Regions from separate parts of the Arthrobacter sp. D1-17 genome, predicted to be linked through region 2. Evidence: riboswitches for the same ligand, from Rfam matches in the RefSeq annotation. Region 2 holds a riboswitch; each other region holds the start of a gene.
The links. A riboswitch is a leader RNA that binds a small molecule or an ion and turns the genes downstream of it on or off. The one in region 2 is predicted to bind S-adenosylmethionine.
Positions count from the first base shown of each region.

Region 1: it holds a riboswitch for S-adenosylmethionine, as region 2 does, so the genes downstream of both, M1E01_RS07030 (aminotransferase class V-fold PLP-dependent enzyme) here and M1E01_RS01375 (DUF1737 domain-containing protein) in region 2, are expected to answer to the same signal.
Region 3: it holds a riboswitch for S-adenosylmethionine, as region 2 does, so the genes downstream of both, metX (homoserine O-acetyltransferase MetX) here and M1E01_RS01375 (DUF1737 domain-containing protein) in region 2, are expected to answer to the same signal.

Region 1 is NZ_CP096382.1:1,505,329-1,515,483, forward strand. It holds gene M1E01_RS07020 (metal-dependent transcriptional regulator) at 1-165, opposite strand, end outside; gene M1E01_RS07025 (class I SAM-dependent methyltransferase) at 162-947, opposite strand; gene M1E01_RS07030 (aminotransferase class V-fold PLP-dependent enzyme) at 1,052-2,455, opposite strand; SAM riboswitch class IV at 2,491-2,604, opposite strand; gene hisN (histidinol-phosphatase) at 2,775-3,587, opposite strand; gene rsgA (ribosome small subunit-dependent GTPase A) at 3,653-4,768, opposite strand; gene aroA (3-phosphoshikimate 1-carboxyvinyltransferase) at 4,752-6,143, opposite strand; gene M1E01_RS07050 (DoxX family protein) at 6,150-6,698, opposite strand; gene M1E01_RS07055 (sigma-70 family RNA polymerase sigma factor) at 7,147-7,872, shown strand; gene rsrA (mycothiol system anti-sigma-R factor) at 7,869-8,129, shown strand; gene M1E01_RS07065 (50S ribosomal protein bL37) at 8,209-8,283, opposite strand; gene M1E01_RS07070 (GDSL-type esterase/lipase family protein) at 8,389-8,988, opposite strand; gene M1E01_RS07075 (multifunctional oxoglutarate decarboxylase/oxoglutarate dehydrogenase thiamine pyrophosphate-binding subunit/dihydrolipoyllysine-residue succinyltransferase subunit) at 9,165-10,155, opposite strand, start outside.
Region 2 is NZ_CP096382.1:299,858-310,012, forward strand. It holds gene M1E01_RS01350 (UDP-N-acetylglucosamine 1-carboxyvinyltransferase) at 1-216, shown strand, start outside; gene M1E01_RS01355 (glutamate--cysteine ligase 2) at 407-1,642, shown strand; gene M1E01_RS01360 (DUF1905 domain-containing protein) at 1,917-2,222, shown strand; gene M1E01_RS01365 (O-succinylhomoserine sulfhydrylase) at 2,232-3,440, opposite strand; gene M1E01_RS01370 (rhodanese-like domain-containing protein) at 3,441-3,851, opposite strand; gene M1E01_RS01375 (DUF1737 domain-containing protein) at 3,848-4,156, opposite strand; SAM riboswitch class IV at 4,170-4,283, opposite strand; gene M1E01_RS01380 (NtaA/DmoA family FMN-dependent monooxygenase) at 4,471-5,766, shown strand; gene M1E01_RS01385 (aromatic amino acid ammonia-lyase) at 5,854-7,440, shown strand; gene M1E01_RS01390 (PLP-dependent cysteine synthase family protein) at 7,464-8,501, shown strand; gene M1E01_RS01395 (EAL domain-containing protein) at 8,512-9,597, opposite strand; gene M1E01_RS01400 (hypothetical protein) at 9,742-9,879, opposite strand; gene M1E01_RS01405 (aminodeoxychorismate lyase) at 10,009-10,155, opposite strand, start outside.
Region 3 is NZ_CP096382.1:2,866,448-2,876,602, reverse strand. It holds gene M1E01_RS13420 (amidohydrolase family protein) at 1-288, shown strand, start outside; gene M1E01_RS13415 (DeoR/GlpR family DNA-binding transcription regulator) at 381-1,190, shown strand; gene M1E01_RS13410 (CPBP family intramembrane glutamic endopeptidase) at 1,261-2,043, shown strand; gene M1E01_RS13405 (VOC family protein) at 2,160-2,798, opposite strand; SAM riboswitch class IV at 2,987-3,101, shown strand; gene metX (homoserine O-acetyltransferase MetX) at 3,114-4,259, shown strand; gene M1E01_RS13395 (MFS transporter) at 4,488-5,870, shown strand; gene M1E01_RS13390 (zinc-dependent alcohol dehydrogenase family protein) at 6,015-7,133, shown strand; gene M1E01_RS13385 (LysR family transcriptional regulator) at 7,145-8,044, opposite strand; gene mmsB (3-hydroxyisobutyrate dehydrogenase) at 8,183-9,085, shown strand; gene M1E01_RS13375 (CoA-acylating methylmalonate-semialdehyde dehydrogenase) at 9,210-10,155, shown strand, end outside.

The DNA.
Region 1 (10,155 bases), 1.2 Mb from region 2:
CCCCTGGTCCTTGAGCTTGCGCACCATCTCCGAGACTGAGGAGTTGGCCACGCCAAGGCGCTGGGCGAGCTGCGTGGAGGTGATGGGCTTGTCCTGCCACTCCGTGAAAGAGTAGATGACCTTGACGTAGTCCTCGATGGAGGAGGATGGCGTGCTGGTCTTCACGGATCCAAGCCTACCCGGTGCGCGGATGGCCTCAGGGCCCGCCATGTCTGGGTGAGGTACGGCAGGTGCAGCAGCTCGCCCCCAGTGTGGCCCAGATGTTCGTGGAGATACCAGTCGAGGTTTGCAGTGACCTTGGCCCGCGTGGTCGCGCTGGCTCTGAGATAGTAGCTCCGCGACTTGGTGAGCTCGACAATGTCAGCCGTGGTCACCGGGTCCTCCCACCGGGTCAGGTGGCTTTCCAGACCGGTGAATTCGGGTCCCAGCGGCGGACGGAAGTGCGGCTTGTGGACGTCGCCGGCGTGCATGATGCGTGAGAGCCGGTGAACCCAGGGCACTGATGTGTCCAGCTGGTTCCAGATCAGGCCAAGAACGCCGCCGGGCCGCAGGATCCGGGCAATCTCGGTGCTGGCCCGCAACGGGTCGCACCAGTGCCAGGCCTGCGCCACGGTGACGACATCGAAGGCCGAGCCGGGCAGTCCCGTTTCCTCAGCTTTTCCCTCCAGAGTGTCCACCGTAGGGTAGGAGCTGCGCAGCTGCTCAAGCATATCGGCCGATGGGTCCACTGCAGTGACGCGCAGGCCGCGCTCCACGAGCAGGGCCGTGTACTTACCGGTTCCCGCTCCGATGTCTGCCGCGGTGCGGGCGCCGGCGGGGATGAGCCAGTCGGCCGATTGACCAGGATAACCGGGGCGGACACGGTGGTAATGCTCGCCGCCGTCCTGGAAGCTCAGTCCAAGTTCCTGCCGGCGCCCGTGGTCGAGTTTGGGGCCACCCCGTGCCACGCGCAGTCTCCTTAGGGCAGGGCCGAAAAATTTACCTTTCGAATCTACCGCAATCAGCTCACACTACGCAGCAGTCGCGGAAGTATGCGGTCCGGCGCGGAGGGCTAATCCTGGTTGCAGGGGGCCGCACCGGCGGTGCCGGGGGTGTTGGGTGCCCAGTGCGGGTAGGTGCGGGAGTCGTTGGCCGGGACCCAGCGGCCGGAATCCACCACGTAGTCCCAGCCGAGGCCGCTGCGGCGCAGCTGTTCGATGCCGGCGAGAAGGCGTTCTGCATCCTCGAGCCGGGAACCGACGCCGAAGCTTGCCCGCAGCGAGCCTGAGGGCAAGCCGAGGCGCTTCAGCAGCGGGTGGGCGCAGAAGCGGCCGTCGCGCAGCCCGACGCCGTGCTCGGCGGACAGGTAGGCTGCCACAAGTCCGGCATCATACCCTTCCACCGAGAAGTTGACCACGCCGATGGTGTCGTCCGGGTCGGTGTCGGCGAAGATCTGGTGGACCGTGACGCCCTCGATCCTCTGCAGGCCTTCCATCAGGAAGGAACGGATGGCGGCCTCATGGGCGTGCCAGCTCTCCTGGTCCAGGGCAGCGATGACTTGGGTGGCGCGGGCAAGGGTGGCTGCACCCAGGACGTTGGGTGAGCCGCCTTCGTGGCGTGCCGGACCGGTGGTCCAGCTGACGCCGTCGATCCGCGCTTCGCTGACGGCGCCGCCGCCGGCAAGGTGGGGCGTTCCGGCGTCGAGCCAGTCAGGGCGTCCGACGAGTACGCCGGAGCCGAACGGCGCGTAGAGCTTATGGCCTGAGAATGCGAGGTAATCGACGTCGTCAGCGGCAATGTCGATACGCCGGTGCGGGGCGAGCTGTGCGGCGTCCACCACGATCCGTGCGCCGAATTCGTGGGCAAGCGCCGCAAGGCGGCGGATCGGAAGGATTTCCCCGGTGACGTTCGAGGCACCTGTGACGGCGAGGAGGCTGACGTGGCCGTGCCGCAGTTCGGCCCGCAGGCTTTCAACGGTGTCCTCAAGGGAGTCGGAGGCCACGACGCTGCGGTGCGGAACACCCTGCCACGGCAGCAGGTTGGCATGGTGTTCGATGTCCAGATAAAGGACTTCGCCGGTGTGGTGGTGGTCTTCCACGGGCAGGCAGCCCGCCAGCAGATTCAGCGAATCCGTAGTGTTGCGCGTAAAGATAACAGAGTCGTCGGAGCGGCCGCCGACGAACTCACGGACGATGTTCCGGGCGTTCTCGTACACGGACGTGCTGATCTGCGATGCGTATCCGGCACCGCGGTGCACGCTGGCGTAGAACGGCAGGATCTCGTTGAGGTATGCGGAAACCACGGACAGCGCCGGGGCGGAGGCTCCGTAGTCCAGATTGGCGTAGCGCACGTGGCCGCCCTGGATCAGCGGGGCTTGGATCTCGGCGCCGGTGACTGCTGCCAGCGGCCGTCCGGCAGCGGCACAACGACCGTTGATCAGGCCGGCGGCGGTGGAAGGGAAGGTTGCAGTTGTCATGGGACCTCGCTAAGAAAAGGACCCCTGGTGACGGGGATCCGCGCTTGCCGTGTCCGTTCCGGATCGGCCTGGTCGTCACCCGGGGCACCCCACCGCGAATGGAGGGTTGCCGGCCAGCAAACCGGGGTTTTGCGCTGGCACTCGTGACCTGTAAAGAGCGTAGAACATCCGGCAGGCCGGCGAAAAAGACCAGCGCGAATGTTAAGCGGTTTGTTACGGCGTTCTTATTTTTCGCAATCAGCCGAACTTGCGACGGCGGCTGCCCACCCGAGCGGGCATCCGCCGTCGTGATATTCCAAAAAGTGGCTGTATCGCCGAACTAAAGCAGATCGTCCAGTTGCGGGTTAAGGCGCCTGAGGACTTCGGAATGAAGAATCGAGTTGGTGGCGAGCGCATTGCCGCCGAAGGGCCCGTCGGTTCCCTCCAGCGAGGTGAACCTGCCGCCGGCTTCGGTGACGATGGGAACCAGTGCGGCCATGTCGTACAGATTCAGTTCAGGCTCGCACGCGATGTCCACACAGCCTTCGGCGACCATGCAGTAGGACCAGAAATCACCGAAGGCACGGGTGCGCCAGACCTCCTCGGTGAGCGCGATGAAATCGTCCAGGTTTCCGCGCTCCTTCCAGCCGCCGAGGCTGGAGTAGGACAGCGACGCGTCCGAGAGCTTCGAGACGTTTGAAACCCTGAGCCGGGTGGCGGCTGCCAGGGAACGGCCCATGTAGGCTCCAGCGCCCTTGGCGGCCCACCAGCGTTTGCCGAGTGCCGGCGCGCTGACCAGGCCCACTACCGGTTCACCTTCATCAACGAGGGCGATCAGGGTGGCCCACACCGGCACTCCCCGCACGAAGTTCTTGGTCCCGTCGATGGGGTCGATAATCCAGCGCCGGGAGCCGTGCCCGGAACTGCCGAACTCCTCGCCGAGTACGGCGTCACGCGGCCGGGACCTGGACAGCTGGCCGCGGATTGACTCCTCTGCGGCTTTGTCTGCGTCCGTGACCGGGGTCAGATCGGGCTTGGTTTCGATCTGAAGGTCAAGGGCCTTAAACCGGCTCATGGTTTGGTCATCCACGGAATCCGCCAGGACATGGGCAAGGCGCAGATCATCGTTGTAGTTCGAAGCGGGTTGGCTCATGGTTCCAAACTACCGTCAAAGGACCACGGGGGCGGGGATGTCAGCATGCCGGAACCCGGAGAGGGTCAGCCGACGGTGCCGAGTTCCTTTGTTTCCTGTGCTTCCGCACGCGGATCAGTGCCCAGGAGCCGGCGTAGGGAGGCCAGCCGGGCGGGGCCGGACGGTCCGGCCCGCCCGGCCTCGACCCAGGCGTCCACGCCGCAGTTGACGGCACCAGCATCGTGCTTGCAGCCCCGTTCGCAGTTTTCAGTGCCGGGCTCAAGGTCGGGGAAAGAATGCAGGATTCGGTCAGGATCCACGTGGGCCAGCCCGAAGGACCGGATGCCGGGGGTGTCGATGATCCAGCTGCCGGGCGGTGCGTCCGCCAGTTTCAGCGCAAGGGCGGACGACGACGTGTGCCGGCCCCGCCCCGTGACGGCGTTAACGCCGCCGGTTGCCCGTTCGGCACCGGTCAGCGCGTTCACCATGGTCGACTTGCCGACGCCCGAGTGTCCCAGCATGACGGTGACCTTGCCGTCCAGATGCGCCCGAATCTGCGAGACGGCGTCCAGGTCGAGGCGGGCCGACAGCCCGTCGTCCGAGCGGGCGTCGATGCCCGAAGCCGCCGAGTCGGCCGTCCGGCTGATGATGACCGGGAAATCCAGGTGCCGGTAGTTGTCCAGGAGATCCGAGGGGTCTTTGACGTCCGCCTTGGTGATGAGCAGGAGGGGTTCGATGCCGGCGTCGTAAGCGGCCACCAGTGCACGGTCAATGAATCCGGTGCGTGGCTCGGGGTTCGCCGCGGCAACAACCACCACGAGCTGGTCCGCGTTGGCCACGACTGCCCGCTCGACCGGGTCCGTGTCATCGGCGCTCCGGCGCAGCAGCGTCTTCCGGTCCTGGATCTTCACGAGCCGGGCGAGGGTGTCCGGGGCTCCCGACACATCGCCCACAAGGGACACGAAGTCGCCGGCAACAACGGGGGAGCGGCGGAGCTCTCTGGCGCGGGCGGCGATGACGGTCCGTTCGTTTCCGGAGTCCTCGCCGACGACGGCCGTATACCGGCCGCGGTCAACGGTGATGATGCGTCCGGTCACGGCATCGTCGTGGCTGGGCCGGTCCTTGGTGCGCGGACGCGACCCCTTCTTGTTCGGCCGGATACGTACGTCGGATTCGTCCCAGGAGTCAGTCTTCCGTGCCACCGCTGGTCCCCGTAGCGCCGGCGTCTGTGGTACTGCCCTGCGCCAGCATGTCCGCCCACAGCTGCGGGAAGTCTGGCATGGTCTTGGCGGTGGTGCCGATGTCCTGTACCTGAACGCCCCTGACTGCCAGGCCCAGGATCGCCCCGGCAGTGGCCATCCGGTGGTCCGCGTAGCTGTGAACCACGCCGCCGTGGAGCTTGGCCGGGCGGATGATCAGGCCGTCGTCGGTCTCTTCTGCATCCCCGCCGAGGCGGTTGATTTCAGTGACCAGGGCTGCGAGCCGGTCAGTTTCGTGGCCGCGAAGATGCGCGATGCCGCTGAGCCGGGACGGTCCGTTGGCAAGAGCGCAGAGCGCTGCCACTGTTGGTGCCAGTTCGCTGGTTTCAGCGAACTCCGCCCCCTGGATCCCCGGGCCGCCTGTGACGGTGAGGGTGCCGCCGTCGAGCGTTACGGTGGCGCCCATGTCCGCCAGGATAGTCCGCCAGAGGTCGCCCACCTGCGTAGTGTGTTCCGGCCAGTCCGGAATGCGCACCGTCCCGCCGGAGGCCAGGGCAGCCGCCAGGAAGGGGCCGGCGTTGGAGAGGTCCTGCTCAATCCGTTCATCGAAGGCCCGGATGGGTCCCGGGCTCACAATCCAGTGGTTTGGGGTGGAATCGTCCACGTCCACACCGACGCCGCGCAGGACCGCCACAGTCATGTTGATGTGATCCAGGCTGGGCACGGAGGGACCTGCGTGTTCGAGATGCAGCCCTTCGGTGAAGCGTGCGCCCACCAGCAGCAGTGCAGAGACAAACTGCGATGATGCGCTTGCGTCGATGACCAGGTGCCCGCCCTGGACTTCGCCCGAGCCCTCCACTCGGAAGGGCAGCGAGGAGGGTGTCCCGTCGTCCTCGCCGCGGACGGTGACGCCGAGCCCAGTGAGGGCCTCGATGATGGTTCCCATCGGGCGCTCCCGGGCGTGGGGATCGCCGTCGAACACTGCCACGCCGTTACGGAGCGCCGCCAGAGGCGGCACGAAACGCATGACGGTGCCGGCCAAGCCGCAGTCGATGGCGGTGTCCGTTGCTTCCGCGGCAGCCTGGATCGGCGCCACTTCCAGGTCGGGGCCGAACGCTCCGTCGCCGGGTACTTCCCGGACCTCGGCGCCGAGCTGGCGCAGTGCACTGATCATCAGGGCCGAATCCCGCGAGTGGAGCGGTGCCCTGAGGCGGGATGGCCCGTCAGCCAGCGCGGCGAGCACGAGGTACCTGTTGGTCAGCGACTTCGAACCCGGGACGCGTACTGTCGCGTCGACGGGCTGCTCAGCGAACGGGGCAGGCCAGTGCGCAGCAGACCCGGCCTGGTCGGCTGAGGCTTCCGTGATGGATCCGGTCATTCCTGCTTATGCCCCCACTGCATGGTCTACGGCCTTGCGTACTGCCTTGTCGGCCTTGTGCAGCTTCTTCCCGGTAGTCTTCCGCGCGTCGGTGGCCAGGTGTGTGGCGGTCTTCCGGGCGTCCGCAGCCAGGTGCTCGGCACGCCAGGCCAGGCTCGGCTTGCCAGCCGTGTCGACCGAGGCCAGGAGTACGCCGCCGGTCAGGGTGACATTCTTGAGCAGCTGGTTGCGGCGGGCTTCCCGGCCTTGCTTGCTGCTGATGTCCGCGCTGCGGTACTCCACGAAGGCATTCAGGGCTGAGATGAGAGCCAAAAGGCTGGCCGACAGCCTGGCGAACTTGCCGGTAGCGAAAAGGATACCGGCGCCTACCTGGGTTCCGCCGATGACCCGGGCCAGGACCTTCTCATTGGTCTGGAAGGGAAGGGCATCGGCGGCGCGGCGCAGGAGGGGCGACAACTGTTCCGCAGTGTCGTCACTATTCCTGAGCTTGTCCACGCCCGCGAGGACGAAACTTGAAGCCAGCATCGGCCGGGCGAGAAAACGGACAAAGGACATGAATTTCCTCCTGGATGGACGAGCCGCGGTGACTGCGGCGGAGTCGGTTCTAGTCTTGCACTTTTGCGGAATATTTGCCCGCCGCACGCCGTTGTGCATTGCAGGTCCGGAGCGCCCTGGGACAGCGGCCCAGGCCGCCGCCTGATTCAAGCATGGCGTGCCGCTTCGGGCAGCCCCCCGTCACGCCCCGCCAGGGCGGCGCCGGGAACCGGTGCAATGCCGGAACCAGGGGCAGTGCGGAAAACGGAGTGGAGATGGAGCTTTGACGTTGGTAAAAGACGCTATGTACGCACGGGGACCGGTGGATGTCGCGGCCCTGGGGCAGTTTGAAGTGACGCCGGAGATGTCAACGCACGCGGGCTATGGTGCCGGATCCGGTCGCGCTGCAGGAAAGCCGGCGCCTGCCAACCCGTGGGCTGTTCCCGTCGTGACAGTAGACTTGAAAACAATGAGCACCGTGGATCCGGCCTTAGAGGCCTCGCAACAGGACGCCGGCGACGGCACCGAGGGCATCAGCACCTCGCAGGCAGGGGAGCCGGCGGAGGCAATTGATGTCGCCACCGAAAGCCCGGAAGCGCGCCGGGTTCGGTTCGAGCGCGACGCCATGCAGTATGTGGACCAGCTCTATTCAGCTGCCATGCGCATGGCACGCAACCCGTCGGACGCGGAGGATCTTGTGCAGGAGGCCTACACCAAGGCATTCTCGGCGTTCCACCAGTACAAGCCCGGGACCAACCTCAAGGCCTGGCTGTACCGCATCCTCACGAACACTTACATCAACCTCTACCGGAAGCGGCAGCGCGAGCCGCTGCAGTCAAACTCGGACACCATAGAGGACTGGCAGCTCGCACGGGCCGAATCGCACACGTCGAGCGGACTCCGTTCGGCCGAGGCGGAGGCGCTGGACCACCTGCCGGATTCCGACGTCAAGCGGGCGCTGCAGGAGATACCGGAGGAGTTCCGGCTGGCTGTTTACTTCGCAGACGTCGAGGGCTTCGCGTACAAGGAAATTTCAGACATCATGAACACCCCCATCGGCACGGTCATGTCGCGGCTCCACCGCGGCCGGAAAATGCTGCGGGACATGCTGGCGGATTACGCCGCTGAGCGGGGATTTAAAGCTGCCGACCCCCAGACGGCAGCAGAAGGCAACAAACAGGAGAACAGGAAATGAGCGACTGCCAGGGATTGGGCGATTGCGACGACGCCCGGATGCAACGCATCTACGAGTATCTTGATGGTGCATTGACCCGCAGTGACATTAGCGAGATAAAGCAGCATCTGGACGAGTGCCCGGAATGCACGGAGCAGTACGACCTTGAGTGCGTTATCCGCAAGGTCGTTAAGCGCTCCTGCACAGAGTCGGCTCCCGAAAACCTGAAGAACGCGATCCTGGACAGAATCCACAACATCCGGCCGGTTGACGCCTGATTCGCCCGCCACAGCAAAGTGCCCCCGCGACCAAGTGGTCGCAGGGGCACTTTGCTTAAGCATCGGTTCAAGCCGTGGCTTAGGTGTTGGGGCGCTTCCCGTGGTTAGCGCCGCCGCGCTTACGGTCACGACGCTTACGTGCACGCTTGCTCATAGCTGGCCTCCTTAATATCGGTACTCGAAAGAGCTGCCCTCAAGTCTCCCACATCCGGGGACGCGCAGCGAAACCGGGGGAAGCGGGCGGGACCCCGGACACCCATCACTCAGGGGCGTCCATTCCCAGCCACTGGAACCAGCCCCGGTGCAGCACCAGCCACGCCATCAAACCGTAACCGGCCTGGCCGGGTGTGCCGCCGTTGGCCGCCAGGTCCTGGCGCCACTGCTCATGATTGAGCAGTGGCGAGAAGGTGTCCACGTAGAAGTGCTTGCGGCGCGTGGTGACGTCCGCGAAGGCGGTGTTCAGCTCGCCCAGCCGGCGGTTCTGGGCAGGATCAAGCGTTGGTGGAGGTCCTACCACAAACACCTCGAGCCTCTTTTGGGTGGCGGAGTCAAGGATGTTGGCCAGGTTCAGCCTGCTGCGGGCGGTCGAGAGGCCGAATTCGACGTCGCGGCCCGAGAGCCCGATGACCAGCCGGTTTTCGTGGTGGTCGCTGAAGCGGCGGCCGGCTTCCTCCTGCCAGCGGGCAGCAAGGCCCTCGGTGCCTTCCTGGGGACAGGGAAGTGAGAAGCTCTCAACTGCCATGCCGTCCTGCGGTGTGCGGGCCAGGACTCGTCCCAACCATCCCAGTGCCCGCGGATCCCCGAGACCGGCCAGCAGTTCATCTCCAACAGCTGCGATGCGCAGCTTCCTGTCTTCCACTACTACCTCTTCACTTATATTGACGACGTGTCCTGGCTGCCGGAGAGCCCCGCAGACGTTGTGCCACTGGGATCCTGCAGCCAGGAGTCCCTGGCTCTGTCCATTAACTCATGCCGATTAAACAGAACTGCCCGGCGGGAAGCGGTATTTCACCGTCCGGCCGGGCAGCTGTGCTGCTACTTGCGCGCGAATGCCTGCTTCAGGAGCGTATCCTGCTCGGCAGCGTGGCGCTTCATGGAGCCTGCCGCAGTGGAGGCCGAAGCCGGCCGTGACACGAGCCGGATCTTACGGTCCAGCGCCTGCGGGAGGTTCAAGCCCATGTACGGCCACGGGCCCTGGTTCGCAGGTTCGTCCTGCGCCCAGACCACTTCGGCGTTCGGGTACTTCGCCAGCTCGGCTGCGATCTCCTCGTCGGGCAGCGGGTAAAGCTGCTCGACGCGGATGATCGCCGTCGTCTTGTCGCCTGTCTTCTGCCGGGTGGACAGCAGGTCGTAGTAAAGGCGCCCGGAGACAAGCAGAACGCGTTCGACGGCGTCCGCCTGCAGCTGCTCGTGTTCACCGATGACGGGGCGGAATCCGCCCGTGGTGAAGTCCTCCACCGCGGACGCGGCAGCCTTGAGGCGCAGCAGCTGCTTGGGTGTGAAGATGATGAGCGGCTTCCGCGGCCGGCTGTAGGCCTGGCGGCGCAGCAGGTGGAAGTGCGAAGCGGCCGTCGTGGGGTTGGCGACGATCATGTTTTCCTCGGCGCACATCTGCAGGAAACGCTCAATCCGTGCGGACGAGTGGTCCGGGCCCTGTCCTTCGTAGCCGTGCGGCAGCATCAGCACCAGTGACGAGCGCTGGCCCCACTTCTGCTCGGCGGAGGAAATGAACTCATCGATGATGGTCTGTGCGCCGTTGACGAAGTCGCCGAACTGGGCTTCCCAGAGCACAAGGGCATCGGGACGCTCCACGGAGTAGCCGTACTCGAAGCCCATGGCCGCGTATTCGGACAGCAGGGAGTCGTAGATCCACAGCTTCGCCTGGCTGTCGGAGAGGTTGCCCAGAGGCAGCCACTCGTTGCCGTTGGCACGGTCGTGGAACACGGCGTGGCGCTGCACAAAAGTACCGCGGCGCGAGTCCTGGCCGGCGAGGCGCACGGGTACGCCTTCCAAGATGAGCGAGCCG
Region 2 (10,155 bases):
CCGCACCGGATCTACGTGAACGGCCCCACCCGTTGGCGTGCCGCCGAGGTGGGCTGCCCGCCTGCGCTCCGGCCGGCGGCGTGCCTGCTGCTGGCCATGCTCGCGGCCCGGGGCGTGTCCGAGCTGCGCAACATCTACGTCATCGAGCGCGGCTACGAGGACCTGGCCGAGCGGCTCAACACAATCGGCGCAAAGATCGAGTACTTCCAGGACTGACCCATCGCCCAACCCGGGCACGAACGGACACTCAAGCCCCGCCGTCGAGCGCGAACGGGCACTTAAGCCCCGCCGTCGAGCGCGAACGGGCAGTTAAGGCCCTCGAAACAATGAATTCGAGGGCCTTAACTGTACGTTCGCGCTTCGTCATGTCGGGGACGTTTTGGCTAGTCTGACGGACAATGTACGCATGCGGACTTTTGGGGTCGAGGAAGAACTGCTGATCGTAGATCCCCGGACCGGCGAGCCACTTGCGCTCGCCGATGCGCTGCTCGCCGGCCGAAAACTTGCAGCCGATGATGCGCCGGACAAGCCCCGGCTGCTGGAGCCAGACGGTGGGGCCCCCTTCGACGAGGACGAAATGGGCTTGAGCGCTGAACTCAAACTCGAGCAGATCGAGACGCAGACCCGTCCGTGTCTGGACCGGGAGGAGCTGCTCCGCCAGATCCGTGCCGGCCGGGCCATGGCGGACCAGGCGGCGCTCAAACAGGGAGCCCGTGTCGCTGCGCTGGCCACCTCGCCGCTGGCGCTGGCGAGCCATACCACGCCGGATGCCCGCTATGCCCGCATGCTGGAGCGGTTCGGGCTTACAGCGCAGGAACAGCTGACCTGTGGATTCCACGTCCACACCTACATTGAGTCGCCGGAGGAAGGTGTGGCGGTCCTGGACCGGATCCGGGACAAGCTGGCCGTGCTCATGGCCCTCAGCGTCAACTCCCCGTTCTGGAACTCCATGGAAACGGGGTTCGAGAGTTACCGGACACAGGCGTGGAACCGGTGGCCGACGTCGGGCCCGTCCGCCATCTTCGGCAGTATTTCCGCCTATCGCAGGGTGGTGAAGCGCCTGCTGGAGAGCGGCGTCATGCTGGACGAAGGGATGATCTATTTCGACGCCCGGCTCTCCCGCAACCATCCCACAGTCGAGGTCCGGGTGGCCGATGTCTGCCTCCGCGCTGAGGATGCGGCCCTCATAGCCGTTCTGGTACGCGCCCTCGTGGAAACTGCGGTACGGGAATGGCGTGCAGGGGTCGAGCCTTGCCCCGTTCCTACCGTTCTCCTGCGGATGGCATCCTGGCAGGCGAGTAAATTCGGTCTGTGCGGCGAGCTGCTGGACTTCGGCAGTTTCCGCCCGGCGCCTGCCGCCGACGTGGTGAATTCCCTGGTGGACTACGTCGAACCCGTGCTGGCCGAGCAGGGTGAAGTTGAACTTGTGCGCAACGGGATCGCCGCAGTCTTTGAGCGCGGCACCGGGGCTGAGGAGCAGCGGCGCGTCCGGCAGGTTGTGACTGAGAAAGCATCGCCCGACGACGGCGGGCTGGGTGCCGTCGTCGCGCACGCTGTGCGGGCCACCATGCGGGGAACGGGCAGCGACCCGGAGGCGGATCCCGCTCCGGTGCCCGAGCTGGTGCACGTGCGCCAGTCCTGATCCCTGTCCCAGTTCCCGGGCCTAAAGCGCGAGCGGGCACTTAAGCACCGCCCGGAAGCGCGAGCGGGCACTTAAGCACCCAGTGCGCGACGGGTCTGGGGCCTCAACTGCCCGTTCGCGCCAGGAAGCGGGAAACCCACCAGCACTCGCATCGACGGGCACGTCGGTGGGCCGCCGGAGGCCTTCGGCACAGCTGCTGGTCGCTCCGCCGGTTCTTTAGTTTGGGCTTCTCACGAAATCCAACAAATCTCTGTGAGAGTGCCATACTCGGACCGTGGCGACTTGGTACTCATTCCGCGCAGAGGTGTGGCTTTACCCGGGCGAGGCAGGGTGGCACTTCCTGACGCTGCCCGTGGAGGTCGCCGAGGAAATCCGGGAGGAGTCCGCGGCGTTCCGGAAGGGGTTCGGGTCGGTGAAGGTTAGCGCCGAGGCCGGGGGCCAGTCCTGGCAGACCTCCCTGTTCCCCGACGCTCACAGCGGTTCCTATCTGCTGCCCGTAAAAAAATCCGTCCGGGCGGCTGCACAGCTTGCCGCCGGCGACGAGGTAGAGGTAAGGCTCACTGTCCAGGCCGAGCCCTGAGGATGGACCTCAGACCTGTTTGAGCGCCTGCTCGAGGTCCGCGATCAGGTCCTCCGGATCCTCCAGCCCCACTGACAGCCGCACCACGCCGTCGCTCAACCCGATGGCTGCCCGGCCCTCAGGACCCATGGCCCGGTGGGTTGTGGTGGCAGGGTGGGTGATGAGGGTCTTGGCGTCGCCGAGGTTGTTGGAGATGTCGATGATCTTCAGGGAGTCCAGCAGCGCAAAGGCGGCGTCCTTGCCTGACCGGCCGGCCGTCGTCGCGAGTTCCAGGGTGAGCACGGTGCCGCCGGCCTTCATCTGCTTCGCGGCGAGCCCGTACTGCGGGTGGGACTTGAGCAGCGGGTACTTGACCCAGCTGACGGCGGGCTGGCCCTCCAGCCATTCGGCCAGGCGCAGCGCCGTGGCCGACGAGTGGTTGACCCGCAGCGCCATGGTCTCAAGGCCCTTGGTGAGCACCCATGCGTTGAACGCCGAGAGGGCCGGGCCGGTGTGCCGCATGAGCTGCTTGACTGGCCCGTCGATGAACTCCTTGGTGCCCAGGATGGCGCCGCCCAGCACGCGGCCCTGGCCGTCGATGTGCTTGGTGCCTGAGTAGACCACCACATCCGCTCCGAGTTCGCCGCAGCGCTGCAGCAGCGGCGTGGCGAAGACGTTGTCGACGACGACTTTCGCGCCGGCGGCGTGGGCCAGTTCGCTGACCGCGGCGATGTCCACGATCTCCTGCATGGGGTTGGAGGGAGACTCGAAAAAGACGGCCGTCGCCGGGGTGGACAGGGCGTCCCGCCACTGCTCGAGGTCCGGCCCGTCCACGAAGACGGTTTCCACGCCCCAGCGCGGCAGGATTTCGTTCAAAATGACAAAGCAGGAGCCGAACAGCGACCGGGCAGCCACCACACGGTCTCCCGCTCCGAGCAGCGCGCCCAGGGCGGTGAACACCGCGGACATGCCCGAGGCGGTTGCGAAGCATGCCTCCGTTCCTTCGAGGAGGCGCAGACGCTCCTGGAAGGTGGCGACGGACGGGTTGCCGTAGCGGGAATAGACGAAGCGTTCGTCCTCGCCGGTGAATGCCCGCTCAGCTGCCGCCGCCGATTCGTAAACGAAGCCGGAGTTGAGGAAGATCGGCTCCGTGGTCTCCTGAAAGTTGGTGCGGTCCAGCCCGCCGCGTACGGCCTGGGTCTCGGGGCTCCAGCCGGCAGCATCCTGATTGAAGGACACTTAGATTTTTCCCAAATTGGTCGGCAGGCCGCGGTTCTTCCAGCCGTTCACGGTGCGCTCGCCATAGCGGTCCGGTTCGCCCTCAAACCCCTCAAGGACGTTGTAGGAGATGAAGCCCGCTTGGGTGGCGGCGATGGCTGCGGCGACGGAGCGCTGGCCGGAACGGCACAGGAACACGAGCTCCGTGCCCGGGTCCTCCGGCGCCTGCTGCCGGAGCTGCTCGATGAAGTGGGGGTTGGGGATGCCGCCGGGGAAGGTCCACTGGATGAACAGCGGGTCATTCTCGGTAGCCTTGGTTTCCGGGATGCCGATGTGGGCCCATTCGCCCTCGGTGCGCACGTCCACCAGGACGGCGCCTTCCTCGAGCTTTGCCCATGCCTCCTGCGGGGTGAGGTCGCCGGCGTAGCTCATGCGTGCCCCTCGAATGCTTCCGCGTCCAGGTTCTCGTCAGAGTCCAGCTGGTCTACTGCCGTGGCGAACGCAGCGTCGGCGGTGGCGACGGCGAGCGGGAGGATGACGGCCTGCGCCACGATCACGTCCCTGCCGTTGAAGGCGGCCGTAGGGCTGCCGTGCAGCACATAGCCTTCAGCCAGCGCCTGGGAAATGCGTTCACAGAAGGCACGGTTGTCCGGTCCTGTAATCAGGCGGTAGGCAAGCTTGTCCTCAGATGTACCCTGCTGGGATGGCAGGGTGATGCTGGCGGGGGCTTCCGTCATGACGGATCTCCTTCTCTCACGCTTGCAGCTCGAAGTGGTCGATATGCCGAGTATTCACCTGAGGCACCCCGCCGCGAGGGAGGGTTGCCGACCGGCCAGTCAGGGCTTGGTGCCGGTACTCATTACTCCCCCAAAAACTAACACCGACGACGGCGGCGCGCACCGGCGCCGTCGTCATGTTCCGTAACGCACGGAACAGCACCCTGCGGTTACAAAGCACCGGCCCGGGTGCATAATGACGGGAGATGAACCGCCGCAACGCCGGACGAAACCAGGCATCAGTGAATGAGTCGAACATCGCTGCAGTCGGACCCATGCTGCACTTTGGGTGGTTTGTGGGCCACGGGTTCGGGGTTCAGGGCTGGGGGACGCCGGGCTACGGGATCGGCTACGACTGGAAAAAACCGGCGCTGTACCAGCACGCCGTCCGGGAATTCGAGCGGGCCGGGCTGGACCTGTTCATCATCGAGGATTCCCTGACCGTGCCGGACACCTACGGTGGAACAGCCGAGGTGTCCTTGGCGCAGGCCTCCTTTGCGCCCAAGCACGATCCGCTGGCCCTCGTGCCCTACCTGCTGTCCGCCACGGAGCACCTGGGCATCGTTCCCACCGTCAGTGCGTCTTTTTACCCGCCGTTCACGGCGGCCCGGCTGCTGGCCACGCTGCAGCATTTCTCCAACTGCCGGCTCGGCTGGAATGTGGTGACCTCCGGCAGCGACCTCGCCGCCCAGAACTACGGGCTGGACCAGCAGATCGAGCACGACCTCCGCTATGAGAAGGCGGAGGAGTTTGTGGAGGTGGTACGGAAACTGTGGCGCAGCTGGGCACCGGACGCGATCAGTGAGGATTCCCGGGCCGGAATCTTCGCCGACTACACCAAGGTGCGCCCCATTCACCACAGCGGCCAATTCTTTAAGGTGCGCGGGCCGCTGAACACGGCGCCCCTGCCCGAGGAGCCCGTGCTGGTGCAGGCCGGGGCGTCGCCGCGGGGCAAAGCGTTCGCGGGAGGGAACGCGGACGTCGCTATTGCGCTCGCCCGCGGGGCAGACGGCATGAAGTCCTACCGCGACTCCATCCGGGCTGAGGCAGCCAGGGCAGGCCGGAACCCGGATGACGTCAAGGTGCTGTTCGTGCTCAAACCCACGGTCGTCGGTTCCACGGCGGAAGCAGAGGAACTGCGGACCGCGCGGAAGGAACTGACGCAGCGGGACATCGACAGCCAGCTCAACTCCATCTCCTACCTCTCCGTCATCGACTTCAAGCAGTTTGACCTGGACGAGCCGCTCCCAGAGCTGACCACCAACAGCAACCAGGGCACCCTGGAGCACTTCTCCAAAGCGGCCCCGCCCGGCTCCACCCTCCGCGAGATCCTGCAGGCACGCAGCGGCGGAGCCGGCGACAGCATCATTGGCACGGCCGGGGAAATCGCAGACTACCTGGCGGAAACCGGCGCAGCGGTGGGCGGCGACGGCTTCCTGTTTTCCGGCTTCGTGGATCCTGCCACCGTGCACGGAGTGCTGGACAAACTGGCACCGGAGCTGCGCCGGCGCAACCTGCTGCGGACAAGCTACGGCGACGGCGGCCTCCGCCGGAACCTGTTGGACTTCTAGTGCCATGCCAGTTCCAGTGCCATGACAGAGACCGGAGGACCCGAAGACCTGAAGCCGGGAACTGGAACCGGCACCTTCCTGTCCGGCATGTTCCTGATCGGCACGGCGCATGTGCGGGCTGCGGATGTGGCCAGGGCGGCGTCCGATCCCTCGGTCGAGGTTGTCCTGAGCGCCGACGCGCTGGACCTGATCAGCCTGTCCCGTGAAGTGGTGCAGGCCGCCATCGACTCCGGACACAGCGTGTACGGGCTCAACACACTGCTGGGCTCTGGCAGGGACACTGCTGTGGAGGAAGAGTCCATCCTCGACTATCAGGTTCAGGTGGTCCGGTACCACCACAGCGGAATCGGCGCCTTGCTTGCCCCGGAAGAACTCCGTGCCGTGATCCTGGCGCGGCTGATCGGCTTCACCCGCGGCGGCTCCGGTGTCCGCCCGGAAACGGCCCGTTTCTACGCCGAGCTGCTCAACCGTGGAGTGGTGCCCGCCGTCCCCCGCGCGGGCTCGGTGGGATCCTCCGACCTCACGCAGCTGGCCGCTGTTGCCGCCGTCGCCATCGGGGAAGGCCAGGCGCTGGCGCCCGACGGCAGCACCATTTCCGGCGCCGCGGCGCTCGCCGCGGCGGGACTGCAGCCGCTGGTGCTTGCGCCCGGCGAGGCCCTCGCCCTCGTTAGCGCCAACTCATATTCCATCGGCGCCGGAGCGCTGGCGCTCGGCCGCCTGCAGCAGCTGGCGGACCTTGCGGACACCGCCCTCGCGTTGTCGCTGGAGGCGACCGGAAGGTACGACGGCGGCGCGAACCTCAGTCCCTTTTCGCCGGCGGTGCAGTCGGCCAAGGCGGTAGACGGCCAGCGCATCGCGGCGGCGAACGTGCGGAACCTGGTACGGGGTGGCTGGCTCGAAGATCCCGATCGTCAGGCCTCCGTGCAGGATGCGCTGTCATTCCGTGCCGCACCGCAGACGCATGGAGCGTTCCGTGCCCAGGTCACAGCCCTCGCCGAAGCCCTTGAGGTGGAGCTGAACGGCCGCGGCGACAATCCGTTGACCGACCTGGACTCGGGTCGGATGATCTCCGGCGGGAATTTTCAGCCGATGCAGCTGGCGCTGGCCTTCGAGGCGCTGCGGCTGGGGCTGGCGCATCTGGGCATCAGCAGCGAGCGGCGCATCGCCAAGCTCTACCCGCCGCAGCGGCTCATCCGGCAACTGAACCTGGCGGCGGCCCGGAGCGGCATGCCTTTGGCTTTCGAGGAGCTGCCGGGCCTGCTGTGGTACTCCGCCGCCGGGCTGCTTGCCGAGCTGAAGTTCCTTGCCGCGCCGGCCACACTCGGTGCACCCACCCTCTCCGCCGACGTGGAGGACCACTCGACGCTGGCGCCGTTGGCGCTCCAGCAGCTGGACCGGTCGGTACAGGCCGCCGAAGAGCTGCTCGTCATCGAGGCCCTGACGGCGGCGTACCTGCTGGACCGGGCCCGGGAGGCGGAAACCGGAGGAAGGGGGTCCGGCGCCGAGGTGCGGCCGCTTGGCACGGGGACGGCCGCCGTCGTGGACTGCCTGTCCGGGCTTCTCACGGAGCACCTGCCGGCGGCAGTGCTGCTGGAGCGCGGACAAGAGGCGCTGCGGAAACTCCTGCCGAACCTGCCTGCGCTTCGGCTGGCGCCTCATGAAGAAAGTCACTGACGGGAAAGATCGGGCGGAGAGGCATGGGCATCACCACAGGCGGGAACCGACAGCCACGGCATACTGCCCCGGCCACTGATGGAGGGGTCGACGCCGAAGCGGTGCTGGCCCGCGTGGGCTCAACGCCCCTCGTGCCCCTGGAAACCCTCAGCCGGGGACTTCCCGGAACTGTCTTCGTGAAGCTGGAATCGGAGAACCCGGGCGGTTCCATCAAGGACCGGACGGCGCTGAGCATGGTGCGGTCGGCCGAGCGCAGCGGGGACCTGCAGCCAGGCGGCACCATCGTGGAAAGCACGTCGGGGAACACCGGGATCGGGCTGGCGCTGATCGGGGCCCTGACCGGGCATCCCGTGGTGGTGGTGACGGGGGATTCCATCTCATCCGAAAAACTCGAGGCGCTGCAGCGGTACGGGGCGCAGGTGGTGTTCACCGACTGGAGCGCGCCCTCGGACTCTCCGGCCAATGCAAGAGCTGTGGCCGCCCGCATCACGGCCGAGACTCCGGGCGCCTGGCGTCCCCTGCAGTTCGACAACCCGGCCAACCCGAGGGCGCACTACGAGGGGACCGCGCCGGAAATCTGGGACCAGACGGCAGGCAAAATCACGCATTTCGTGGCCGGGGTGGGCACGGGAGGAACCATCACCGGGAACGGGCGGTACCTGAAGGAGATGTCGGCCGGCCACGTGGAGGTGATCGGCGCCGATCCCTACGGCTCGGTGTACAGCGGCGGGCACCCGGGCAGGATCCTGGTGGACGGCGTGGGCAACTCCTGGCCAAAGCCCGACTGGCCAAAGGTCTTCGACCCGGGGCTGCTGGACAGGTTCCTCCGGATTCCGAACGACGAGGTGTACACAACCGTGCACCGGCTGCTCAACGAGGAGGGGTTGTCCCTCGGCCCGTCCTCGGGGCTGAGCGTGGCGGCAGCCCTCCGCGTGGCCAGGGCAGCCGCGCGTGGATCCGTGGTGGTGGCCATCGCGCCCGACACCGGACTGAACTACCTGAGCAAGGCGTTCAACCCGGACTGGCTTGCCGACAACCACATCCGCCTGGATGCGGACTAAAGCGGGCGCCTCAGGAGACCGGGCCGCGCGCGGCGGCTTCGTCCGAACGGATCCACGCAGTCCAGTCCAGCGGGTGCACCGACGGCCTGCCCAGGAGGTAGCCCTGGGCGGCGGCCATCCCGAGGGCCGTGACGGCCGTCAGTTCCGCAACAGTTTCCACGCCTTCTGCCGCGAGTTCGGCGCCAACGGACTGCGCCAGGGCTGCCATCGCGGCGCCCCGGAGCCGCTGGCCTTCCGAATGCTCGATGTTCTCGATGAAGCGGCGGTCCAGTTTGATGATGTCCGGCCGCAGTTCGAGGATCTGGTCGATGGACGTGAAGCCCGCACCAGCCCCGTCCACGGCAACCCTCAGCCCGCGGCGGCGGAGAGGCTGCAGGGATGCGGTCAACGGAGCGTACTGGTCGGCGGCTATTTGGCCGGTGAGCTCGATGACGAACCGGTCCATCGCCAGCTGGGAGTGTTCCAGCAGCCCCTGGATGCGGGGGTCCATGCACGTGGCCGGTGTGAGGTTCAGGGCGATGAAGAGGGGCTCGGGAACAGACTGGGCTGCGGTGAGCGCCCTGAGCAGGGCGGCTACCTCGAGATCCGTGCCGAGGCCGACGGACTCCGCTTCGCTGAACCAGTGATCCGCGCTGGCACCGTCATCGCTCACAAAGCGGGTCAAGGCTTCGACGCCGATGACGTAACCGTCGGGCAGCTGCCGCACCGGCTGGAAGGCCGTCATGAGCATCTTGTCCCCGAGGACCGCTTCGATTCTGTTTCTGCTGCGCCTGGTGAACGGAACCGGAACCGAGTCCATGTCGGTGGGGACCGGCTCCAGGGCGTCGTCCACCGCATTAACGATGGCCGTGACCGTACGGAGGTGTTCGAGGAGCACGAGCTCGGGATTGTCCGGATGGGACGTAGCCGCCTCGCGAAGGCGCGCGCGGCTCCAGGCGCTGTCCGGATCGGACTCAGCCAGGAGCAGATCGATAATTTCCTGGGCCTGCCAGCGCACGCTGATTTCACCCACGTCCCCCGGCAACGCTGCCTGGGCCCCCAAGCCCTTGGGTAGTGAGTCTAACAATGCAGGAAGGGAGGTTTCATCCCTGGACATCGGCTATTCCTTTGTGGCTACTCGTTCCGGCTGAGCCCGGGACACGGCCCTTCCCGCCACATCCCGGGGAATGAAGAGGTCAGGCCGTTCTAGAAGGGTACAACGGGGACCTGAAACTTGTCTGTCTTTTTTGGAACCGATATTTCACATGCGGGTTTTCGATGCCCGGGACATGTCCGGTTCGTTGCCGCTGTCGTCCTGCACCCACGCCGTGAAATCCGCTAACGACATGAAGCAGTAGTAGTCGCAGTACCTCAGGTTGTTTTTCTCTGCCTGGCTCATGCCGGTAATTCGTCACTGGCGGCGCGCCGGATGGTTCCGCGGATGGTTCTGGCAGCATTTCTGCCAGCCTTTCCTGCGGCCGGAGGCCGGCGAAACGAAACGCCCTGTCGTGTTACTCCATTCCGCGTGTTACTCGATCCCGGCGAACAGCTCAGCCAGTTCCCCGGTCAGCTGCTTCCGTAGAGCCGGCGTGCCGATCTCTTTTCCATCGATCGAATTTACGGGCGCCAGCAGGCGGATGCTGGAAATCAGCCACACCGCGTCGGCGTCGAGCAG
Region 3 (10,155 bases), 1.6 Mb from region 2:
CCCGGAACGTCCTACACGAGTTCCATGGCATACTGTGTGACCACCGCTGTGCTGCAGATGGGACTCAGCGTCCACGAAGCCGTCCGCGCGGCGACGTACGGGGGCGCCCTCGCCCTGGGGCGCGAGGCCGGGAACGACGTCGACGGCGAGCGGGCGGTAGGGTCGGTCGCCGTCGGGCACCGGGCTGACCTGCATCTGCTCAATGCCCCGTCAGCCACGCACCTTGCCTACCGGCCCGGAATGCCGCTCACGCACGCCGTGTGGCGGGCGGGAGTCCGCGCCCGCTAGCCGATAGAACTGGCGCTATGTGATTTTTTAGGGTCTGTTAGAATCAGAAAACGTCATTTTGTTGACGTTCGGATCCTCGAAAGGCCCATGCATTGACCCGCACCGACCGTCTGACGGCAATACTGGACCTCCTTGCCGAAACGGGGCAGGTTGAGGTGGAGGAAATCGTCACACGGCTAGGGGTTTCGCCCGCCACCGCCCGGCGCGACCTGGACAGCCTGGCCAAGCGGCGGCTGCTAACCCGCACCCGGGGAGGGGCCACCACCGGAGCACTGGCCTACGACCTTCCTGGGCGGTACAACCGGGACGACCACGCGGCTGCCAAACAGCAGATTGCACTGGCGGCGTCGGCACTGATCTCCCCGGGCATGGTTATCGGACTCTGCGGCGGCACCACCAGCACGGCCCTCGCCCAGATCCTGGCGACGCGTGAGGACATCAATGCGCCCTCCAACCAGCCCACGCTCACGGTGGTCACCAATGCCATCAACATTGCCGGCCAACTGGCGGTGCGGCCGAACATCAAGGTCATGGTGACGGGCGGCGTCCTGAACCCGCGCTCCTATGAGCTGGTGGGGCCCTACACGGACATCATCATGCAGCGGGTAGTGCTGGATATCGCCTTCATCGGTGTGAACGGCATCGATCCGGTGGTGGGGCCCACCAACACTGGGGAGGGCGAAGCCTCGGTCAACGCACTGCTCGCCAGCCGCGCCAGCATGTCCTACGTCCTAGCCGACTCCTCCAAAGTGGGACGCCGCGCCTTCGCCACGATGGACGGCTATGAATTCACCCGGCTGATCACCGATTCCGGTATCTCGCCTGAGGACAAGGCCGCCTTCGAAGCAATCGGCACGGAAGTTATCGTAGCGCCGGAAACGCCACGGACCCGGCTGGCTTAATTCGGCCGGCGGACGCAGGCGGAGCGTGCTTCAACAGGAAAGTACGAGCAACTGAAGGCAAGATAGGAACATGCTGGTTCCCTCCCGCCGTCGTCTGCGGATCGAAGTCTGGATCGTCCTGGGGCTGTCACTGGGGCAGTCAGCGGTGTACTCAGTAGTGCAGCTGCTGGACAAGATGACCCGGGCACCCCTGGCCGAGGGCACCTCCACGCTGAACCGTTCCCAAAGCACCCGCGAGTATTTCGACCTGACGTACCAGCTCCTGGACATCATCTTCGCGCTGGTGCCGGTCCTGCTTGTCATCTACTTCATGACCGAGCAGAGGCAAACGAAAACCGGAACGGGCTATGAGAGCGGCTCGGCATTCCACAGGCTGGGTTTCGATCTTGCCCGCCCCGGACGGGATCTGCTGCAAGGGCTGGGCCTGGCGGCCCTGATTGGCATTCCTTCCCTGGGCCTGTATGCGGCAGGGCGCGCGCTGGGCATCACCACAGCCATTATCCCCAGCGCCCTGGACGCCTACTGGTGGACCATCCCGGTCCTGATCCTTTCGGCCATGCGGCATGCCATCGTGGAGGAAGTCATTGTGGTGGGCTATCTGCTGGACCGCTTCGGAAAGTTCGGCTGGTCCCTTCCGTTGGCCATCTTCGCCAGTTCCATGCTCCGCGGCAGCTACCACTTGTATCAGGGCTTCGGGCCGTTCATCGGCAACGCGGTCATGGGCGTGCTCTTCGCCTGGATCTACACCAGGACGCGCAGGGTGATGCCGCTCGTTGTGGCGCACGCCCTGCTGGACATCGTGGCCTTTGTTGGCTTCAGCCTGTTTGGAAAAGCCGTCGGACTGGGCCAGTAAATGATTCGGCCGCCATCGGCGGGTGGCGACGTTGGCACCCGCTGATGGCGGCCGAAGTGTGGTGGCAGCAAGCTGCCAGGCTTCCGGGATGGTTACTGCATCAGACAGTTACTGCATCAGATAGTCACAGCGCCGGCGGCGGTTTCGAACGTGACCGACAGGATGCCAGGGGTTCCGTGCGGAGCCACCCAGTTCACCGCCACGTCCTCGAGGGGCCTTTCCACGGGCTCGCCGAGCCATTCCGTGACACGTTCGGCCGAGCCGGCGATGGTAAGGCTGGACATCTTGACGTTGCTGTCATAGGCGTTGGACGGGTGCAGCGAGGGGTCGCCTTCCCACTTCAGCATGTACGGGACCTGCGGGTCCGCAATGAGCCCCAAAATCCCGATTTGCTTCCAGATGAGTTCGCGGCCGTCGGGGAACTTGCGGTTGCCATTGACGGCGGCGCGTCCGAGACGCTCCTCAAATGGGGCAAGGTCGTCCACTTCGACGCACCAGCCCATCCAGCCGCCGCCGGCGGCCGAGCGGGCCCGCACAGCCTGACCGAAAGGCGCCTTGTCCGACGCCGGGTGGTCCAGGACCTCCACGACCTCAAGGTATTTGTGCCCGGCGAGCGGGATAATCATGTTTCGGGTCCCGAAACGGGGGTGTACTCCACCCTTTACGGCTTCAACGCCGAGGGCGGACGCGATACGTTCAGTGGTGGCAGCCAGGCCATCGTGTTCACAGGCGTAAGAGACGTGATCCATGCGCATGCCCTCATCTTGGCATCTTGTGACGCGGCTCTCAGCTAAGGGTTGCCTAACACCCGTTGAAGCCCTTACGAAGCGTGGATTCCAGTGGTCCTTCCGTGCCGCACCTACCCCTGGAGCTTCGGTTCAGGGAGTCACATAGGCGTCATAATCTTCGCGAAGGCGGCCGCCCGTTTCGTAAGCTGGTTCAAGGTCATGAGTGCCAGCAACAGCCCCGGCTTGCTGGCCGGCAACCCTCCTTCCGCGGCGGGGTGCCCCGGGTGAAGACCTGGCCCGCGGTCAACTGGCGGCAGGCAAGCGCGTAGAAGAGGTATCCCAATGACGATCTCGGCAACCCGTACCGACGCGTCTGGCAGCACTATTTCGGAGGGGTCTGCACTCGACGGCACGCTCCGGTACGCAAACATCGGCAGCCTCAAGCTGGAGGCCGGCGGCTTTCTCCCGGAGGTCACCCTTGCCTACGAAACCTGGGGGACACTTAACGCAGACGGCTCCAACGCCATCCTGGTGGAGCATGCCCTCACCGGGGACACCCATGTGACTCGCGGCCAGGCAGGTGCTGAAGAAGGCTGGTGGGAGCAGCTGGCGGGCCCGGGCGCACCGGCGGACACCAACAAATTTTTCGTGGTCTCCATTAACATCTTGGGCGGCTGCTACGGATCCACCGGGCCGTCGTCGGAAGCTCCAGACGGCAAGCCGTGGGGATCCCGGTTCCCCCTGGTGACCCTCCGCGATTCCACAGCTGCCGAAGCGCGCCTGGCAGACCAGCTGGGCATCAGCAGCTGGTTCGCGGTCCTGGGTGGTTCCATGGGCGGCGCCCGGGCGCTGGAGTGGGCGGTCAGCTACCCGGACCGGGTTCGGCGTTGCGGCGTAATTTCCGTGGGTGCGAGCAGCACGGCCGAACAGATTGCCTTTGCGCAGGCCCAGACCCTCGCCATCCGCCAGGATCCCAACTTCAACGGCGGCGACTATTACGGGGGGCCGCTGCCTGAGGCCGGCCTGGCGCTCGCCCGCCGGATCGCCCACATTACGTACCGTTCGGCGCACGAGCTGGACTTCCGCTTTGGCCGGAACGCCCAGGGCAACGAATCCCCGCTTCAGGCTGATGCCCTCGGAGCCCGGGGCCGGTACCAGGTGGAAAGCTACCTGGACCACCAGGGGCACAAGCTGGTCCGCCGCTTCGATGCCAACAGCTACATTGCCCTGACCGAAGCTCTCATGAGCCATGACATCTGCCGCGGACGGGGGACGCTGAAGGAAGCGTTGGCCCGCACGACCGCCGATTTTTTTGTCGCCGCCGTCGATTCCGACCGGCTCTACTTCCCGTCGCAGTCCTGTGCGCTCGCCGAGGCCCTGCCCGGGGATGTGGACGTGCACGTCATTGAAGCCCCCATCGGCCATGACGGCTTCCTGACGGAGATCGGGCAGCTCAATGAGCAGCTGCGCGCACACCTGTTGGACTGACCACCGGCCGTGCGCTTTTGAACGGGGCCTAACACGCCCCTACTGGCGGGTAGGGGAACGCGCTGGTGTGCATTTTTGCAGATGCGTTCTGCACTAATTGTCGTTGAGCCTGCCGGCAATTGCAGACCATACTCATGTGAATCGGTGTTTCGTGGTGTACCTCACACGCGTTCGCCAAAGACTGGTCCCAGTGGTGTCGCGTCGACGAAGACGCCTAAGGAGTGATACATGAGTACGGAAAACTCCGCCGCAAGGCGCGTAGAGGAAACCGATATTAAGGCCTCGGGCCTGAGGAAAGTCGTCACGGCCTCCATGGCCGGCACGGTGGTTGAGTGGTATGAGTTCTTCCTCTATGCCTCTGCAGCAACCCTGGTGTTCGGCAAGATGTTCTTCCCCAATTCGGGCACGGAACTGGACGGCATCATCGCCGCATTCGTGACCTACGCGGTGGGGTTCGTGGCCCGTCCCATCGGCGGCATCGTCTTCGGCCACTTCGGGGACAAGTTCGGCCGCAAGCAGCTGCTGCAGCTGAGCATCATCCTGGTGGGCGTCGCCACCTTCCTCATGGGCTGCCTGCCCACGTTTGCGCAAATCGGCTACTGGGCTCCGGCGCTGCTGGTCTTCCTGCGCTTCGTTCAGGGCTTCGCCGTCGGCGGGGAATGGGGCGGCGCCGTGCTGCTCGTTGCCGAGCACAGCCCCAACAAGTCCCGCGGTTTCTGGTCCAGCTGGCCGCAGTCCGCCGTTCCCATGGGTAACCTCCTGGCGACCGGCGTGCTGTTCACCCTGTCGTCCACGCTGTCCCAGGAAGCTTTCCTCGGCTGGGGCTGGCGTATCGCCTTCTGGCTGTCCGCAGTGATCGTGATCGTCGGTTACTACATCCGCACCAAGGTCCAGGACGCCCCGATCTTCATCGAGGCCCGCAAGGAAGTCACAGTCGAGAAGAAGGGCTACGGCGTGGCGGAAGTCTTCCGCCGCTACCCGCGCGGTGTCTTCACTGCCATGGGCCTGCGCTTTGCCGAGAACATCCTGTACTACCTCGTCGTGACATTCTCCATCACCTACCTGAAGGTCGTCGTCCAGACGGACACGTCCCGGATCCTCCTGCTGCTCCTGGTGGCGCACTTCATCCACTTCTGCGCCGTCCCGCTCGTCGGCAAGATGTCCGACGCCTTCGGCCGCCGACCCGTCTACATGGCAGGCGCCGTCCTCGGCGGGACCTGGGGCTTCTTCGCCTTCCCCATGATGGACACCGGAAACGACATCGTCATCCTGGCCGCTATCACAATTGGCCTGCTGTTCCACGCGCTTATGTATGCAGGGCAGCCCTCCATCATGGCCGAGATGTTCCCGACCCGGATGCGCTACTCGGGAGTTTCCCTGGGCTACCAGGTGACCTCGATCGTCGCCGGTTCGCTGGCACCGATCATCGCCACCGCACTGCTTAGCAACTTCAAGTCCTCCACTCCGGTGGCGCTGTACCTGCTCGGAGCCTGCATCGTGACCGCTGTCTCGGTATTCTTCCTCAAGGAAACCCGCGGCATCTCGCTCCACGACGTGGATGCCGCAGACGCCAAGGGCACCGCGGACCTTCTGGCGGCCGCCAAGAAATAGCGGCCAGGAGCCGGCATCACAGAAGTGGCGCAACGACCCAAGCGCCAGCACCTTATGCGACAAAACCGCAGACCAGCTGCCCGGACCCGCGACCACGCGGCCCGGGCAGTTGGCGTCGCACCTCAGGCGAAGTCAGGAATTGCAATGAAAGCAGCTGTCCTTTATTCCACCGTCGGCTCCGGAACCAGCTATGCGGAAGCACATCCGCTCCGTGTTGAGGAGCTGGACCGGCCGCAACCGCGTGCCGGGGAGCTCGGCATCGCCATCTCCTACTCAAGCCTGTGCCACTCGGACCTTTCTGTGGTGGACGGTTCCCGCGTCAGGCCGCTTCCCATGGCACTGGGACACGAGGCCGTCGGGCGCGTAGAAGCAGTCGGGGAGGGGGTCGAGGATGTCTCGGTGGGCGACCACGTTGTCCTGGTGTTCGTTCCGAGCTGCGGCGCGTGCCGTGCCTGCAAGGCCGGGCGGCCGGCGCTGTGCCACCGGGCGGCGGAAGTCAACGGCTCGGGTGACCTCCTGCACGGGGAGGCGCTGCTGCGCACGCCAACGGGGGAGCGGATCAACCACCACCTGGGGGTCTCTGCCTTCGCAGACTACGCCGTGGTTGCCCGCGAATCGGCAGTGGTCATTGACGACGACGTCCCCGACACGGTTGCGGCCATGTTCGGTTGCGCTGTACTCACCGGAATGGGTGCCGTCATGAACACCGCCGCGGTCCAGGCAGGGCAGTCTGTGGCCGTTTTCGGGTTGGGCGCCGTTGGCCTTTCCGCTGTCATGGCGGCCGCGCTTGCCGATGCATCCGCCGTGATCGCCATTGACCCGAACACGAGCAAGCATGAGCTCGCCCTGAAATGCGGGGCGACCGCCGTCGGCACGCCTGAGGACGCGGCCCGGCTGATTGCGGATGCCACCGGCGACGGTGTGGACACAGCCATCGAGGCAGTGGGATCCGCCCGGGTGATCGCGTCCTGCCTCGAGCACGTGACGCGTGGTGGGGCGGTGGTCTCGGTCGGCCTGCCGCATCCCTCCGCAGAGCTCACGGTGCCCGCCCTGCAGTTCGCCGGGGCCGGCAAGCGCCTGCTCGGCTCGTACATGGGCGATGCCGTGCCGGACCGGGACATCCCGCTGTACCTGAAGTATTGGCGGGAGGGCCGGCTGCCCGTTGGGCTGCTGCACACCGATACGCGGCCGCTGGCCGAGATCAACGAGGGCCTCGACGCGCTGGCCGCCGGTTACGTGGTGCGGCGGCTCTTCCGGGCCTGAGGTCCTTGGGCTCAGGCAGCCAGGAGACTCTGACGCCCGTCCGCCTCTTCCTTCAGCGCTGCGATCACGGCCTGCACCCGGGCGGAGCGCAGCGCCTCGGGCCGGGCCACCGCCCAAATCGGCACCTGGCGCTGGAAGTCGTCCGGGAGCACCGGAACGAACTCCGGATTTCCTGCCACCATGAAATTCGGGAGCAGCCCGATGCCCGCGCCTTGGCGCACTGCCTCGATCTGGGCAAAGACACTCGTGGCCTGAAAGCTGGACTTCGGCATCGGCAGCTGGGAAGAGCGGTGGCCAAGCTCCGCCACCTGAAGCGCCGATTCGACGTAAGAGACGAAGCCGTGCTGCCCCAGGCCGTCGAGCGTTTCCGGAAGCCCCCGCTCCGCGGCGTAGCCGGTGCTCGCGTAGAGCCTGAGGAAGTAGTTCGTCAGGAAGATCGGCTGCGCGTTGCTGACCTCGTTCCGGCCCACCACCACTTCAAGGTCCACCCCGGACCTGTTCTGGCTGACCTTGCGGGTGGCGCTGAGCATCTCCACATTCAGCAGCGGGTGCCGCTGCTGAATGTGGACCAACGCGGGCGTCACAAACTCGGCGCCGAAGCCGTCCGACGTGCTGATACGCACCAGTCCGGACAGGGCATCACATTCCTGGCCGATGGCGCCAGCCAGTGACCCCAGCGTTTCCTCAATCGCTTCAGCTGCGGCAACAGCTGACGTCCCCAACTCGGTGAGCTCCCACCCGTGGGGGCTGCGCTCCAGCGTGCGTCCGCCCAGCTGCTTGTCGAGGGCAAGGATCCGGCGCGAAATCGTGGTGTGCGTCGTGCCCAGCGTTTCGGCGACGGCGTTGAAGCGCCCCAGCCGGGCCACGGTCAGCAAAATTAGCAGGTCGTCCGGGCTGGGAAGCCGCTGCATGCGGTGCCTTTCTCTCATGTGCATTGGTGCACATACCGTCTGTGATTTTTTCCCTTGATTGCACTGTAGCAGGGTGTGATGGTGGACACAGACCTTCCGGCCGCCCTCGGCCGGATACACAGCAAAGGAGCTAACGCCATGGCAGTAGTCGGTTGGATCGGTTTGGGGAACATGGGCGGCTCCATGTCAGCGAACCTTGCAAAGGCCGGGCATGACGTACGGGGATTCGACCTCAATCCCGCCGCCGTCGCTGCGGCAGAGGCCGGCGGGGTAAAGCCCGTGCAGAGCATCGCGGAAGCGGTGGACGGTGCAGAGGTCGTGTTCACGATGCTTCCCAAGGGCGAGCACGCCAAGGCCGTTTACCTGGGTGAGGACGGACTGCTCGCGCACGCTGACACCTCGACCCTCCTCGTTGATTCCTCCACCATCGACATCGCCGCCGCCCGGGAACTGCACGACGCCGCTGCAGCAGCCGGCTTCCGCTTTGTCGACGCTCCAGTCTCAGGCGGCATGAGCGGTGCCAAGGCCGGAACCCTCACCTTCATGGTCGGCGGGGAAGCGGGTGCCGTGGCTGACGCCAGCCGCTACATCGAGCCGATGGCCTCCAATGTCATTCCCACCGGCGGCGCCACGACGGGCCAGGCAGCAAAGATCTGCAACAACCTGATGCTCCTGATCAACCTGGCCTCCACGGCCGAAGGTGCAGTCCTCGCGGACCGGCTCGGCCTCGACAAGAAGGTGTTCTGGGACATCGCCTCGGTCTCCTCCGGTGACAGCTGGGCCCTGCGAACCTGGTACCCCGTTCCGGGCGTGGTGCCCACCGCAGCCTCCAACAATGACTTTGCGCCCACATTCACCACTGAACTGGCGAACAAGGATATTGGGCTGGCCATCAGCGCTGCGGAGGACACCGGCACGCCCCTTGAGATCGGCAAGCATGTGCAGCAGCTGTACCAGCGGCTCATCGATGCCGGGGAAGCCGGCAAGGACTGCTCGATGATTATCAAACTCGTTGACGGTTCGCTCGATTCAGGGAGATAGCCAGCCGTCTCTGGTCCTGCCTGAGCAGCGCTCCAGTAGCCCCTACCAGCCCTGGCCGCCCGCCTCCCCGGCATGACGCCGTCGTTCATGCCCCAAATCTGTCTGCCCCACGAAAGGGACATCCATGGAAACCATTCCCCATTTCATCAACGGCAACCGCGTCAGCGACGCCGAACGGTTCGGCCCCGTCTTCAACCCCGCCACCGGAGAGCAGGAGAAGCAGGTGGTGCTCGCTTCGGGCGCCAGGGTCGACGAAGCGATCGCGGCAGCGAAGGCGGCGCTGCCCGCATGGCGGGCCACGAGTCTTGCCAAGCGCACAAATGTTTTCTTCCGCGTCCGCGAAATCCTGACTCAGCGCAAGAGCGAACTTGCAGCGATCCTCACGAGCGAGCACGGCAAGGTGCTCTCTGACGCCGAAGGGGAAATCTCCCGCGGCCTGGAGAACATCGAGTTCGCAACGGGGCTTTCCCACATGCTCAAGGGTGAGCATTCAGAGCAGGTCTCAAGCGGCATCGATGTTCACTCAGTGCGTCAGCCGGTCGGGGTGGTCGCCTGCATCACACCCTTCAACTTCCCCGCAATGGTGCCGTTGTGGATGATCGGCAGCGCACTGGCGTGCGGCAATACCGTGCTGCTGAAGCCGAGCGAAAAGGACCCGTCGTCGGCAGTTTTCATCGCAGAGGTCTTTGCTGAGGCCGGACTGCCGCCGGGCGTGCTCAACGTCGTGCAGGGCGACAAGGAGGCCGTGGATGTGCTGCTTGAACATTCTGACGTGAAGGCCGTCAGCTTCGTCGGTTCAACCCCCATCGCCCAGTCGATCTACAAGCGTGCCGCCGATCATGGCAAGCGAGTCCAGGCCCTCGGCGGAGCAAAGAACCACATGGTGGTCCTGCCCGACGCCGACCTGGACATGGCCGCTGACGCCGCCGTCTCCGCAGCATACGGTTCCGCGGGCGAACGCTGCATGGCGATCAGCGTGCTGGTTGCCGTCGGTAACATCGCGGACGATCTGGTGAAGGCGATTTCCACCCGCATGGTGGACCTGAAGATCGGTCCGGGGACTGACCCCT